2 regions of the Streptomyces sp. NPDC030143 genome follow, and region 1 is predicted to be linked to the other one. Evidence: riboswitches for the same ligand, from Rfam matches in the RefSeq annotation. Region 1 holds a riboswitch; the other holds the start of a gene.
What was found. A riboswitch is a leader RNA that binds a small molecule or an ion and turns the genes downstream of it on or off. The one in region 1 is predicted to bind cyclic di-AMP.
Positions count from the first base shown of each region.

Region 1 (7,399 bases):
CCCGCGCGATCACCTTGGCCCCGCGATCGTGGCCGTCGAGCCCCGGCTTGGCCACCACCACGCGGATCGGACCGGCTGCCACACCCATCACTGCCTCCATGAAGCGACTACATCCATCCGTACCGATTCCCTGCGTACCGAGAGGTACCACCACACCGGCCGGGGGAAGTGAACGAACGTTATCGCCAGCATCCCGCAACCGGCAGTTTCATGGCGCGCAGCGAGGGGGAAATCACACAATGGGACACGTTCACCACGCGGGGTTCCTTCTCCTCCACCGGGGAACTCGAGGGGGAACCCGCACAGCGGGAGCCGCAACGAGGTCGCCGCAACGCCGCGTCGCAGGCCGGCGCCGTGACGGTGCGGCGCATCGGCGCAGGCACGATGGACACGCAGGGCAGGTACGGCACGCAGCGGGGAGCCTCGCCACACCGGCAGGGGACCCGCCGACCGATCGGCGTCAGTGAGGAGCGCCGGGGAACCCGAGCCGCACTCCACCGCCCCCATCGCGCCCCGTCGTGACCACCTCCATGAGACTTCCGCACGAGGGCACACGGGGGACGGAGGCGTCGTCCGCGTGCCGACAGGAGGTCGGCCATGCAGGTCACGCGGGCGGTTCAGCCCCTGCTCCCGTTGTGTCGGCGTCTGCTGCCGATCAGGCTGGCCACTCTGTCGGCCACCCTGCTGAAGGCGACGGCCCTGGAGATCGTGATCCTCGCGGGGCACCTGCTTCTCTACCCCTCCGGCATCGCCCAGGAGCGGCGTGACCCGGTGACCCCCGCCCTGCCCGGCGCGGACGACGTGCCCGGCGGGTCCGACCCGACCGGCGCCGCCGAGCCGGCACGGCTGCCGGCCCAGGCCCGCGCCGCGCTCCCCGTCGTCCTGCTGCACGGCTTCATCGACAACCGCTCCGTCTTCGTCCTGCTGCGGCGCAACCTCGCCCAGCACGGCAGGCATCGCGTCGAGTCGCTCAACTACTCGCCGCTGACCTGCGACATCCGCATCGCGGCCGAGCTGCTCGGCCGGCACATCGAGGAGATCTGCGCGCGCACGGGCAGCGGCCGGGTCGACATCGTCGGCCACAGCCTCGGCGGTCTCATCGCCCGCTACTACGTGCAGCGCCTGGGTGGAGATTCCCGCGTGCGGACGCTGGTCACGCTGGGCACGCCGCACTCGGGCACCCGGGTGGCGCCCCTGGCGAACGCGCACCCCATAGTGCGCCAGATGCGCCCCGGCTCGGAGGTGATCGAGGAGCTGTCGCGGCCGGCGCCCGGCTGCCGCACGCGCTTCGTGAGCTTCTGGAGCGACCTCGACCACCTGATGGACCCGCTGGAGTCCGCCCGCGTCGACCACCCCGACCTGCTCGCGGAGAATGTGCAGGTCACCGGCATCGGCCACCTCGCCCTGCCAGTGCACCCGGCCGTCGCCGCCGGGATCCGCCAGGCCCTGGACGCCGAACGCGCCACCGCGACCGCGCCCACGCACGGCGCCACCGTGGCCTGACACCCGGCGCACCCCTCCCGGCCGCCCCTCCGGAGCCCCGCCGCACCCCCGCGCACATCCCTCACAATCGAACGCATGTCGAACGTAGGGCCAAAACCCGCGCCCGCCCTCCCCCGAAACAGGGCCGAATGCCCCTTTCCCCCGGGCACGAAACCTGCGGAAGATTGTCGTGCCCGCGTACCGCCGGGTACAGTCGCCGCACTGCTCTGGCAGCCCCTGTTGTCGAGGCGAGAGAGAAGTTGGTGAACGACCGTCACCCGTCGGGGAGCATGACCACCCCGGCTCCGGCTTCTGACGCCGACTCCCCGCCCTACGCGTCGTACGGCACCCAGGAAGCCACTTACGGCGACTTCACCGCCGGTCACGGCACCACCCACGACGGCTACGACCACGAGGCCCGTTCCACCGGGCACTTCGCGGCCGACCCCCTCTTCGGCGAGCTTCCGGGCGACGGCGCCTCCACCGGCGGATACGACGCCACGCAGTGGGCCACGGGCAGTCAGCAGACCCTCAACTACGACCCGTACGCGGCCCAGCACCACGCCGCCTACGACACGGGCGCGTACGACACGGCCGCCTGGGCCCCGGACCAGCAGTTGTCCGCCATCCCCGCGCAGGCCGCGCCGGCCGACAGCAGCGGGCAGTGGGACGCCGGCACCTGGCTCCAGCCCGAACAGACCGGCGGCCCGGCCGACCGGACCCAGCAGTGGGAATGGGGCACGCAGGCCTTCGACACCGGCGCCTACGACGCCACCCAGTGGAACTCCACCGGCGACGGCGACGCCCCCGGCGCGGACGCGTACGAACAGCACGCGGAGCTGCCGTTCGACCAGCAGCACACCGCCGCCTTCGAGCAGGTCGGCTACGACGAGCACACCTCGTACGACGAGCACGCCGGCCACCACGAGTCCGGCGTCCACCACGAACTCCCCTCCCACGAGGACGAGTCGACGGCCACCGGCGAGCTTCCGGCGGTGCCCCTCCTCGACGACCAGGAGGAGGCCACTCCGGCTCCCGTCCCGCGTACCGCGGGCCGCGCCGCGAACCGCTCCCGGCGCCGTGCGCCCGCGCGACGCTCGGCCCTGCTGACCGTGGCCGTGCCCTCCGCGTGCGTCATGGGCGTGGCCGGCATCGCCGCAGCCTCCGTCGGCACGCTGACCGGCGGCGACGAGAAGGACACCACCGCGACGGCGTCGGAGGCGCAGGCGGTGAAACCATCCGCCGCCAACAACAAGCTGGACACCCAGCTCAAGACGCTCACCGCCGAGGCCGACGCCTTCGCCGACCGGGCCAGCCGTACGCAGGAACGTATCGACCTCAAGGCGCAGCAGGAGGCCGAGAAGAAGAAGGCGGCGGCGGAGGCGGCCCGCAAGGAGCGGCTGCGTCCGAAGTACGCGCTGCCGGTCGGCCAGCACGGGCTCAGTGCCTACTACGGCCAGTCCGGCATCAACTGGATGTCCATGCACACCGGCATCGACTTCCCCGTCGCCTACGGCACCACGGTGATGGCCGCGACCGACGGCACCGTCCGCACGCAGTGGAACAGCGCCTACGGCAACATGATGATCGTGACGGCGAAGGACGGCACGGAGACCTGGTACTGCCACCTCTCCAGCTACCGCGTCAGCTCCGGTTCGACGGTGAAGGCCGGCGAACCGATCGCGTACTCGGGAAACTCCGGCAACTCCACCGGTCCGCACCTGCACTTCGAGGTCCGGCCGGGCGGCGGCTCGTCGATCGACCCGCTGTCGTGGCTGCGCAGCCACGGGCTGGACCCGACCTGAGCGGCCGTCCGACGAACGCCCTGTGAGCCCCCGCCGCCGAAGCGGGGGCTCCTTTCACGTCAGAGCTTCTCCACCGGCGCGTACCGCAGCAGCAGCCGCTTGGGCTTGGTGTCGCCGAAGTCGATCGTCGCCTCGGCGTTGGCGCCCGTGCCCTTCACCGCGACGACCGTGCCGAGCCCGAACTGGTCGTGCGTGACGCGGTCGCCGACCGCCAGGGCGACCACCGGCTTCTCCGCCGTACGCCGCGTGGCGAACCCGGAGGCGCCGGCCGCCGAGGAACGCGAACGCGACGACGACAGCGAGGCCGCCACCGCCGACACCGGCCCGGAGGACACGGGTCCGCTCGCCCCCGTCCGCTTCCAGTCCACGTGCGTGGCCGGGATCTCCTCCAGGAACCGCGAGGGCGGGTTGTACGACGGCTGCCCCCAGGCGCTGCGCATCGCGGACCGCGTCAGATACAGCCGCTCCCGGGCGCGCGTGATGCCGACGTAGGCCAGGCGGCGTTCCTCCTCCAGTTCCTTGGTCTGGCCGAGGGCCCGCATGTGCGGGAAGACGCCGTCCTCCATGCCGGTGAGGAACACGACGGGGAACTCGAGGCCCTTGGCGGTGTGCAGGGTCATCAGGGTGATGACCCCGGAGCCGTCCTCGTCCTCGTCGGGGATCTGGTCGGAGTCGGCGACCAGGGCGACCTGCTCCAGGAACTCGGCCAGCCCCACCGACTCGCCCTCGCCGCGCTCCTGCTCGAACTCCAGGGCCACGGCGGCCAGTTCCTGGAGGTTCTCGATCCGGGTCTCGTCCTGCGGGTCGGTGGAAGCCTGCAACTCGGCGAGATACCCGGTGCGTTCGAGAACGGCTTCCAGGACGGTCGCGGGTCCGGCCCCGGACTCGACGATCGTACGGAGCTCCTCCATGAGTGTGTTGAACCGCTTCACGGCGTTCGTCGACCGTGCGGCCATGCCGTAGGCCTCGTCGACGCGCTTCAGCGCCTGCGGGAAGCTGATCTTCTCGCGCTGGGACAGGGCGTCGATCATCGCCTCGGCGCGCTCGCCGATGCCGCGCTTGGGGACGTTGAGGATCCGGCGCAGGGGCACCGAGTCCTCGGGGTTGGCGAGGACCCGCAGGTAGGCCAGGACGTCCCTGACCTCCTTGCGCTCGTAGAAGCGGACGCCGCCGACGACCTTGTAGGGCAGGCCGACGCGGATGAAGACCTCTTCGAACACACGGGACTGGGCGTTGGTGCGGTAGAAGACGGCGACGTCGCCGGCCCTCGCGTCGCCCGCGTCGGTCAGGCGGTCTATCTCGTCGGCGACGAACTGCGCCTCGTCGTGCTCGGTGTCGGCGACGTATCCGGTGATGCGCGCGCCGGAGCCCGCGTTGGTCCACAGGTTCTTCGGACGGCGGGACTCGTTGCGCTCGATGACCGCGTTGGCGGCGGACAGGATCGTCTGGGTGGAGCGGTAGTTCTGCTCCAGCAGGATCGTCGTCGCGTCCGGGTAGTCCTCCTCGAACTGGAGGATGTTGCGGATGGTCGCGCCGCGGAAGGCGTAGATCGACTGGTCGGCGTCACCGACGACGCACAGCTCGGCCGGCGGGACGTCGTCCTCGCTGGGCGGTACGTCGACGGGGTGCTCACCGGTGCCGACGAGTTCACGCACGAGCGCGTACTGGGCGTGGTTGGTGTCCTGGTACTCGTCGACCAGGACGTGCCGGAAGCGGCGGCGGTAGTGCTCGGCGACGTCGGGGAACGCGCGCAGCAGGTTGACCGTCGTCATGATCAGGTCGTCGAAGTCGAGGGCGTTGGCCTCGCGCAGCCGCGACTGGTAGAGGGCGTAGGCCTGGGCGAGGGTCTTCTCGAAGCCGTCGGTGGCCTGGGCGGCGAAGTCCTCCTCGTCGATCAGCTCGTTCTTCAGGTTGCTGATCTTGGCGCTGAAGGACTTGGGCGGGTAGCGCTTGGGGTCGAGGTCCAGGTCGCGGCAGACCAGGGCCATCAGACGCTTGGAGTCGGCGGCGTCGTAGATCGAGAACGACGACGTGAAGCCGAGCCTCTTCGACTCGCGTCGCAGGATGCGCACGCACGCGCTGTGGAAGGTCATCACCCACATCGCGTTCGCGCGCGGCCCCACGAGCTGCTCGACGCGCTCCCTCATCTCGCCCGCGGCCTTGTTGGTGAAGGTGATCGCGAGGATCTGCCCCGGGTGCACCTGGCGCTCGGCGAGGAGGTGGGCGATGCGGTGGGTGAGCACCCGCGTCTTGCCGGAGCCGGCACCCGCGACGATGAGCAGCGGGGTGTCGGAGTGGACGACGGCGGCGCGCTGGTTGTCGTTGAGCCCTTCCAGGAGGGCCGCCGCGTCGACCGCCGGGCGCGGGGCGCCGTCGCGGTAGTGGGTGTCCCGGTCCGGGGGCACGTCGAACTTCCCGCCGAACAGATCGTCCGGAACCGGCTCCGGAGCGTGATCGTCCTCGGGCGGCGGCGGGGGTTCGTCCTCGTGCCCGCGAGGGGCCTGGAGGTCCGCCAGGAAGCTGTCGTCAAAGAGGCTGCTCATCGCTCTCCGAGTCTAGGGGGCGCCACTGACAACCCGCCGCCGTCCCGGAAAACATCCCCCTCCGTCCAGGGCGTCACGGTCCGCTACACCGAAAACACCTTGGGCGACACGGTTACCGCAGGTCACGAAAATGTATCGGGCATATCACCCATCAACCTTCACAGGTGCCACACGAGTTGGCTACCGTGCCGGGCAGGCCGTACGACCCCCACCGGCGAGCCTCGCCGGGCCGCGCGGCCACCGCCGAGTCCGGTGCCCCTCGCGGAGCCGGAGCCGGGGACCCACCGAGACCTTGGGGTGAATCGGCCCACTCCCCCGACGGAGCAGGCCGTAGGGCAACCCTTCCCGCCCGAACCCGACAGCTAACCCGGTAGGCGGAGCACGGAAGGAGTCGCCTCCCTTGGCGTCGCAGCACCGCAAGCCGCGCCCCGCCGGGGGGCGCGTAGCAGGCATACGCACCCCCGCTCTCGCCACCGCCGCTCTCACCTCGGTGGCCCTGCTCTCCCAGACGGCCGACGCCGCGCCCGCCGCCGACGGCAAGCCGAGCCTGGAGGAGGTCGAGAAGAAGGTCGGCGACCTCTACCGCCAGGCCGAGTCGGCGACCGAGAAGTACAACGCCGCCAAGGAGAAGACGACCAAGCAGCGCAAGCAGGTCGACACCCTCCTCCAGGACGTCGCGCAGCGCACCGAGAAGCTCAACGACGCACGGGAGCGGCTCGGTTCCTTCGCCGCCGCCCAGTACCGCACCGGCGCCACCGCACCGGACACGGCCACCTTCCTGCTCGCGGACTCCCCGCAGGACTACTTCGACCAGACCCAGCTGATGGGGCGGCTGACCGAACGCCAGAAGGGCGCGGTCGACGACTACGTCACCGAGCAGTCGGAGACGATGAAGAAGCGTCAGGAGGCATCCCGGAGCCTCGAGACGCTCACCGAGTCGCAGAGCGAGCTGAAGACCGCCAAGGCGACCGTCCAGAAGAAGCTCAGCTCCGCGCGCGAGCTGCTGTCGCAGCTGACCGCCGAGGAGAAGGCTCGGCTGGCGGCGATCGAGAAGCAGCGGCAGGAGGAGGCGGCCCGCAAGGCGGCGGAGCTGGCCCGGCAGCAGGCGGCGGCACAGGCGGCCGCGCAACAGGGGAGCGCCGGGTCCTCGGGCACGGACACGTCGTCGCCTTCGGTTCCGTCGTCGTCCTCGCCGTCCGCCCCGGCCACGGACGCCTCCTACGCCACCAAGGCCGAGAAGGCGCTCGCCTTCGCCCGCGCGCAGATCGGCAAGCCGTACGTCTGGGGTGCCACCGGCCCCGAGTCCTACGACTGCTCCGGCCTCACCCAGGCCGCCTGGAAGGCCGCCGGCGTCACCCTCCCGCGCACCACCTACGACCAGGTGAACGCCGGCACGACGGTCTCCCTGGCCAACGCCCAGCCCGGTGACCTGGTCTTCTTCTACGACGACGTCACCCACGTCGGCATCTACATCGGCAACGGGATGATGATCCACGCCCCGAAGCCCGGCACGTACGTCCGCGAGGAGTCGATCTACTACGACGGCGAGTCGGCGATCCACAGCGTGGT
Region 1 covers NZ_JBVIAY010000010.1:157,849-165,247, reverse strand. The annotation lists gene ACZ4YY_RS19470 (cobalamin B12-binding domain-containing protein) at 1-88, opposite strand, end outside; gene ACZ4YY_RS19465 (esterase/lipase family protein) at 598-1,503, shown strand; gene ACZ4YY_RS19460 (M23 family metallopeptidase) at 1,773-3,287, shown strand; gene pcrA (DNA helicase PcrA) at 3,347-5,830, opposite strand; cyclic di-AMP (ydaO/yuaA leader) riboswitch at 6,062-6,222, shown strand; gene ACZ4YY_RS19450 (C40 family peptidase) at 6,231-7,399, shown strand, end outside.

Region 2 (7,399 bases), on a different contig from region 1:
ACCGGGAGCAGGTGCGCGTTCGGGCCGCCCAGGTAGCGGAAGAGCGGGAGGTCGCTGGCCTCGGAGGCGGCGTGGGCGACGGCGAGGGAGACGCCGAGGATGGCGTTGGCGCCGAGGGAGCCCTTGTTGTCGGTGGCGTCCAGGTCGAACATGGCCTGGTCGATCAGGCGCTGCTCGGTGGCGTCGTAGCCGACCAGCTCCGGGCCGATCTGCTCGATGACGGCGAGGACGGCCTTCTCGACACCCTTGCCGAGGTAGCGGTTCGGGTCGCCGTCGCGGAGCTCGACGGCCTCGAAGGCGCCGGTGGAGGCGCCGGACGGGACGGCGGCACGACCCGTGCTGCCGTCGTCGAGGCCGACCTCGACCTCGACCGTGGGGTTGCCTCGGGAGTCCAGGATTTCCCGGGCTACGACGACGTCGATGGACGGCACGAGCATCTCCTTCTTGGGATGTGACGCTGGTAGTGCGGGGCCCGAGGGGTCGTGACGGACCCTTGCGGAGCCTTGCGACTAGAGCCTAACCGCCCCCGGGCCGTCGGCAGCCGACCGACCGTCCCGTGGACAGCCTGACGGTACACATTGTTCCCGTCCGGAACAAAGAGGGAGGGCGACGATTGGGCGAAATCCGGGGGGCGGGCGGGGTCGCCGCCGGGAGAGGCCGGGGAAGAGAAAACCCCGCCCCGGTGCGTACGGGGGAGAACGCACCGGGGCGGGGAGCCCGTGGGGACGGGGGGACCCTCACGAGGTCCTCAGTGTGCGGACCTCGGCTGTGAGGGGGCTGTGGCCGTCCTGGGAGCCGGGTGTCACTTCAGGTGAAGCTGCTGACCCGGGTAGATGAGGTCGGCGTCCTCGACGATGTCCTTGTTCAGCTGGAACAGCTTCTCCCAGCCGCCCTCGACCTTCTGCTTGCCGGCGATGGAGCTGAGGGTGTCGCCCTTGACGACCTTGTACTCGCCGTCGCCCTTCTTGACCTTCTTGCCGGTCGGCGTGGTGACGGTCTTCTGGGACTTCGTGGCCGGGCGCTCGGCGGAGCGGGAGGCGCTCTGCTGCTCGGTGGAGCGGGAGCCGCTGTCCGAGGAGTCGCCGGAGGACGACGAGGAGGACGAGGACGACGAGGAGGTGCCGCCGCCGTTGTACGCGGCGCCGGACAGGCCCACGCCGCAGACCGGCCAGGCACCCTTGCCCTGGCCCGCGAGGACCTTCTCGGCGATCTCGATCTGCTGCGACTTGGTGGCCTTGTCGGCGGTGGAGGCGTACTGCGTGCCGCCGTACGCGGCCCAGGTGGAGGCCGAGAACTGAAGACCGCCGTAGTAGCCGTTGCCGGTGTTGATGGACCAGTTGCCGCCGGACTCGCACTGGGCGACCGCGTCCCACTCGGAGGCGGTGGCGGCGGAGGCGTTGCCGGCCGCCATCAGCGGGGCGGCGACGGCGGCACCGGTGACACCGGCGATGGCGATGGCGCGAGTGGCCTTGGACGGACGACGGTGCTTGCCCTTGCCGGAAAACAGCATGGTGGATCCCCTCACCGACGCCTGCGAGGTGAGCTGTCGGGTTCGGGCCGGTTGAGTTGCCCGGCCACTCCTCCTGGGAGGCGTGGCTTCACCCCTAGCCGGATCCGGCATCAACTGCCGGGGCCGGCGCTTACCTTGGGTCCCCCGCTCCTGCCTACGGCGCTTGACGCGACGACTGTTCCCGGGCGGCCGCTGGCAGGATTCGGCGTTGCGGCAGCCGGGGCTCGGATTGCCGAGCGGTCACGACCGTAGACACGCGATCGGCGGAATTTCAAAGACGATCAGGGCTTCTGAGACTCATCCCACACTTTCGCCAAACCGGACATTCAGCGCGAACCATGACGTGAACTCCCGCTGTTTTTCGCGGGGTTTCCGCCCTATTCGACGCCCGTGTCCAGGGTCTGACCGGGGACGATGTCGCCCGGGTCGGCGCCGATGACGTCCTGGTTCGCGGAGTAGAGCGCACGCCATCCGCCGTCGAGCTCAAGGGAGTCGGCGATGGACACGAGCGAGTCGCCGGGCTGGACGGTGTAGGCGCTCGCCGCGCCGTCCAGGGTGTTGGCGGCGTGCCGGCCGGAGGGGGCGGTGGCGGCGCCGTCGGCCGCACCCTCGTCCGCGGTGGCGCCGCGGTGGCGGCCGGCGCCGAGGGAACCCGTGTCGACGAGGCTCCAAGAACCGGCACTCTGCCCCGAGTTGTCTGACTCGTCCGTTCCGGGGGTCGCTGTCGGCGAGCTGCCGGTCCCCTGTGAACCGCTCGCCCCGGAGCCCTCGGAGGTGCCCGGTGCGGCGGAGTCGTCCACTCCGGAGGGGGAGGAAGGGGACGAAGGGGACGACGACGGCGTATCCGTTGAGTTGCCGGCATCCGTGGAGGATTCGGCGGACGGGTCGGCGGACGCGCCCGACCCCTTCGCGGAGTCGGAGACTCCTGAGGGGTTCGACGAGCCGGACGAGCCTCTGGACAGGTCGGACAAGCCGGACGAGACAGGCGAGTCGGACGTGGCGTCCGGCACACCGGTGTCGACGCTCCCCGAGCCGGACTCCTTGCTGAGCCCGGACGTCAGCCCGCAGGTGCCCCACGCGCCGATCCCCTGGTCCGCCAGGACCTTCTGGGCGACCGCGATCTGCTGGTTGCGGCTCGCCAGATCGGGGCGCGAGGCGTAGTCGAGGCCGCCGTAGGCCTCCCAGTCCTCCTGGCTCAGGGCCAGGCCGCCGAACTCGCCGTTGCCGTCGTTGGCGCTCCAGGAGCCGCCGGTCTCGCACTCCGCCACCTTGTCCCACACCGTGCCGTCGGCGGCGCTCGCGCCGGAGGCGCCGAGCAGCGGGATGGCGATGGCCGAGCCGGTCACGCCGACCGCGACGAGGAGGGCCGGGGCCTGACGGGGGCGACGGTGACGACCGTTCCCGGAGAGCATGCGGGGGCCTTTCTCGAGACAGCAGTGCCCGCGCGACGGCTGATGCTTCCCCGCCGCGTTGACGAGTGAACGTATAGGCAGACGATCACTTGTCACAAGTTAATGCCGCGCAGATCACGTGAAGATCACAGAGTTGAGGTTCGGTCACCCTTGCTTCGCCGAACGGGCACATACGGGGCTGAACTCCACCGGCAGCGTGCGCAGCCCACGCATGATGAGCCCCCCACGCCACCTCAAGTCGGCCGGATCGGCGGCGAGTCGCAGGTCGGGCAGCCGGGTGAGCAGGGTCGCGAGGGCGGTCCGACCCTCCAGCCGGGCCAGCGGTGCGCCCAGGCAGTAGTGGATGCCGTGGCCGTAGCCGAGGTGCTGGTTGTCACGGCGGGAGAGGTCGAGGACGTCCGGGTCGGCGAAGCGCTCCGGGTCGCGGTCGGCGGCGGCCAGCACGACCAGGACGGGGTCACCGGGGGCGATGTCCTGACCGCCGAGGGTCAGCGGGCGGGTGGCGAACCGCCAGGTGGCCAGCTCCACCGGTCCGTCGTAGCGCAGGAGTTCCTCGACCCCGGACTCCAGGAGGGCGCGGTCGCCGGCGCTCAGCGCGTCCTGGAGGCGGCGACGTTCATCGGGGTGGGTGAGCAGGGCGTAGGTGCCGTTGCCGATGAGGTTGACGGTCGTCTCGAAGCCGGCGAACAGCAGGATGAAGGCCATGGCGGCGGCCTCGTTCTCGGTGAGGTGCTCGCCGTGGTCGGAGGCGCGGATGAGGCCCGAGATGAGGTCCTCGCCGGGGGCGGGTTCGGCGGGCAGGGACTCGCGCTTGCGGTGGATGAGTTCCGACAGGTAGCCGCGCATCTTCTTCACCGAGCGCGCGACACCTCCGCGCGGCCCGCCGCCGTGCCGGATCATCATTCCCGCCCAGTCGCGGAAGTCGTCCTGGTCCTCGCGGGGGACGCCGAGGAGGTCGCAGATGGCGTAGATGGGGAGCGGGAAGGCGAAGTCGTGGATGAGGTCGGCACTGCCCCGTTCGGCGAACCGGTCGATCAGCTGGTCCGTCAGTTCCTGGACGCGGGGGGTGAACTCGGCGACCCGGCGCGGCGTGAAGGCCTTGCTGACGAGCCGTCGGAGCCTGGTGTGGTCCGGCGGGTCGATGTTCAGCAGGTGCGTCATCAGCTCCGCCTTGCGCTCACCGGGAATGCCCGTCTTGCCCTTGGCGTGCGCGGGCTCGGAGTGGTGCGCGGGATTCTTGCTGAGCCGCTGGTCGGCGAGGGCCTGCTTGGCGTCGGCGTACCGGGTGACCAGCCAGGCCTCCACACCGCTGGGCAGTCGCGTGCGGTGCACGGGGGCGTGCTCGCGCAGCCACGCGTAGGCGGGGTAGGGGTCGGTGGCGAACTCCCAGGTGAAGAGTTCGGGGGCGGTGCCGTCGGGGGTGGGCTGGTCCGTCACCCCCTGACCGTATCCGCACTACTCCGCGAGCCCCTCCACACCCCGGATCGCGTCCCGGTAGGCGCGGGCCGCCGCCCGCAGCGCAGCCTCCGGGTCGACACCCTCCGCCTCCGCGCGGGCCGCGAGGGCCAGCAGCTCGTAGCCGATGCCCTCGGCGGCCGGCAGCGGTACGTCGAGACCTGCGGTGCGCACCCGTGAGGCGAGCTTCGCGGCGAGGGCCAGTCCCGGCTGGTGCAGGGGGACGCCGTCCGTGACGGACTCGCGCCGCTTCTCGGCCGCCTTGGTGCGCAGCCAGTGCTCCTTCACCTCCTCGGGCGTGGTGGCCGTGGCCTCGCCGAAGACATGGGGGTGGCGGTGGACGAGCTTGGCGACGATCGTCGCCGCCACGTCGTCGACGGAGAACGGCGACTCCTCGTCCTCCTCGGCGATCCGCGCGTGGAAGACGACCTGGAGCAGGACGTCGCCCAGCTCCTCCCTCAGCTCGTCGCGGTCGCCGTCCTCGATCGCCTCGACCAGTTCGTACGACTCCTCCACCGCGTACTTCGCCAGGCCCTTGTGGGTCTGGCGGGAGGACCACGGGCACTCGGCGCGGATGCGGTCCATGACCTGGACGAGGTCGAGGAGACGGGCGCCGGGGAGGTCGTAGGAGGCGGGCAGCAGCTCGAGCTCCGGCAGGGAGACCCGGCCGGAGCCGGCGAGACGGGCCAGGCCGTCCGTGAGCGCGGGTTCGCCCTCACCGGTCGCCACGACCACCACCGTGCGGCCCCCGACGCAGCCGGCGATCAGGTCCTCCGCCGTCGGGGAGGACTCCTCGACCGGTATCCCCGCCTCCCGCAGGTACGGCAACTGGGGGTGCGCGCCGTCCGCGCACAGGACGCGGTCGGCGGTGCGCAGCGCCTGCCAGGCGGGCCAGGACAGCAGGCCGGGCGCCACGCGGTGGCTGGTCGTGAGCAGGACGACTCGGCCTGTGGCGGACGCGGTGGGTACGGTCACATCGTTCACACCTCGAACGTAACCCACACCACGGACAGCGCGATCAGCCGTCCGGCGGGCGGGGGTGGCGTGGAGGCGCAGGGCTCGGGGGCTCGAAGGGCGAGGAGCCGGCGGACGGGGAGCCGGTGGGCGGCTCAACGACGGGCGGAGCCCCCGGTGTGCGTCACGTCCGACACCACCCGGCGGACAGGGTCACGCCGGGTGGGCGCCGGAGGGCGGGATCACGCCCGGTGGGCGCCGGGCGGCGGGGTTACCCCGGGTGGGCGCCGGACGGCGGGGTCACGCCGGTTGCCGGGAGCCCGTCGTCGTGACGTCGCGGACCCACGGGGTCTGCGCGTCGACGCGGCTGACCTTCTTCACGTCCCAGGCGCCGTAGCGCGGGTTGAGGTCGACGCCGAGGGCCGTGGACGCCTTGGACAGGGCCGCCCAGAAGGCCGGCTGGCTGGTGTCCGTGCCGAGCGCCGCGGCGAGTTTCTGGGCCTCCAGCTGGAGGTGGAGGTTCTCGTCGAGGCGCTGCGGCGGGATGCCGTACTGCTGGAGCCAGACCGTCTCCAGGCCCTTCGCGCCGCCCGCCTGCTGCTCCAGGCCGGCCCGCATCTCCTGCACCTCCCGGCGCGAGACGGTGACCCCGGCGTCCTCGGCGGCGCGGTGCAGCACCCTGTCCAGCACCATGCCGTGCAGGGTGTCGCGGGTGAGGGTGCCGGTCTGGGCGATGGCCTGCGCGTACTGGGTGTCGTCGGGGACGGCCGCGCGCTGGGCGGCGCGCACCTCGTTCACCCGGTTCTCCAGCTGCGAGACGGTGATCCGCTGGCCGCCGACGACGGCCGCGGCGCCCGGATGCGCATCGTTTCCGCAAGCGGTGAGGAGAGGGGCCGCCACGATCGCGGCGGACAGCAGGAGCGCGGTGCGACGGCGTCGGCGGTGCAAGGAAGCCTCCCGAGGAGATTGTGCGGCGGTGCACAAAGTCTTGCGGTGATCGATGGTAGGCAGTGGTGCGGCTGTGGCCAACCCATTCGACCAACGATTCACCGGGACTTCGGGCACCGCCGCGCCCTCTCGCCCCCTCGGGTCGCCGCGCGGGTCAGCCGATGATGGCGACCGGGGCGTCCCAGGCGTTGCGGTCCACGGTGATCGTGTAGCCGCCGCGGGTCTCCTTGCTGTTGACCATGTACTGGTGGCCGCGGCTGTGATCGGTGTACTGCGTGGCGCCCCACGGCCAGTCCGCGGTGGTGGTCTCCTGCTTGTCCCACAGCGCGTACCAGAGGTTGCCCGGCAGGTCCGTCCTGTTGGTCGCGGTGGCGACCGCCTTGGCGCTGGAGCTGGAGAAGCCGTAGTAGCCGGCCCGGTAGACCTTGGCGCGCAGGGTCTTGGTGAAGGAACGCACGTACGTCAGCACGGCGTCGTTGCACGCCTTGTTGGTGATGTCGTACGGCTCCATGTCGAGGTAGACGGGGCTGCCGGCCTTCATGCCGAGCGCGGCGGCCTTGGCGACCGCGTCGGCGGCGTCCTGCGCGCCCTGGGAGGCGGCTGTGGCGGCGGCGATCTTCTCGGGGCTGGAGCCGGTCTGGCAGGGCGGCTGGGCGCCGACGTAGAGCGGGATGAGCTTCCAACCGACGGAGTTGACCGACTTCACCCAGGAGGCGGTGAGGTTCGGCTGGGCGCAGCCGCGGTTCTTGCCGCCGATGTAGACGGCGGCGGCGCCGTAGTAGCCGTTGGTGCGCCAGGCCTTCATCGCGGCCAGGGAGGGCGCGGCGCAGGTGTCGAAGGCGCGGCCGGTGTACGTCTTCTGGGCGGGCCAGGTGGTGGCCGCCATGGACTGCTGTGCCGCGATCCCCGCGCCGGCGACGACGGCGGCGCCGGCCACCCCCCAGGTGATGTATCTGCGCTTTCTGGACTGCCGGTGCTCGGCCATCCCCACCCCACCCCACTCCTGATCTGTCCGTCGATGACGTTCGTACGCCGGGCCGTTCGCCTGCTCGCGTGTCCGCACGGCGCTCGAAGCGGATCGCACCGTACCCCGGGAGGGCTCTGTGAACAGAAAACGGAG
Region 2 covers NZ_JBVIAY010000014.1:130,372-137,770, reverse strand. The annotation lists gene eno (phosphopyruvate hydratase) at 1-431, opposite strand, end outside; gene ACZ4YY_RS23760 (transglycosylase family protein) at 803-1,510, opposite strand; cyclic di-AMP (ydaO/yuaA leader) riboswitch at 1,514-1,682, opposite strand; gene ACZ4YY_RS23755 (transglycosylase family protein) at 1,888-2,922, opposite strand; gene ACZ4YY_RS23750 (cytochrome P450 family protein) at 3,067-4,359, opposite strand; gene ACZ4YY_RS23745 (nucleoside triphosphate pyrophosphohydrolase) at 4,378-5,361, opposite strand; gene ACZ4YY_RS23740 (SurA N-terminal domain-containing protein) at 5,632-6,279, opposite strand; gene ACZ4YY_RS23735 (glycoside hydrolase domain-containing protein) at 6,434-7,264, opposite strand.
Region 2: linked by a shared signal. The riboswitch ahead of ACZ4YY_RS23760 (transglycosylase family protein) and the one ahead of ACZ4YY_RS19450 (C40 family peptidase) in region 1 are both predicted to bind cyclic di-AMP.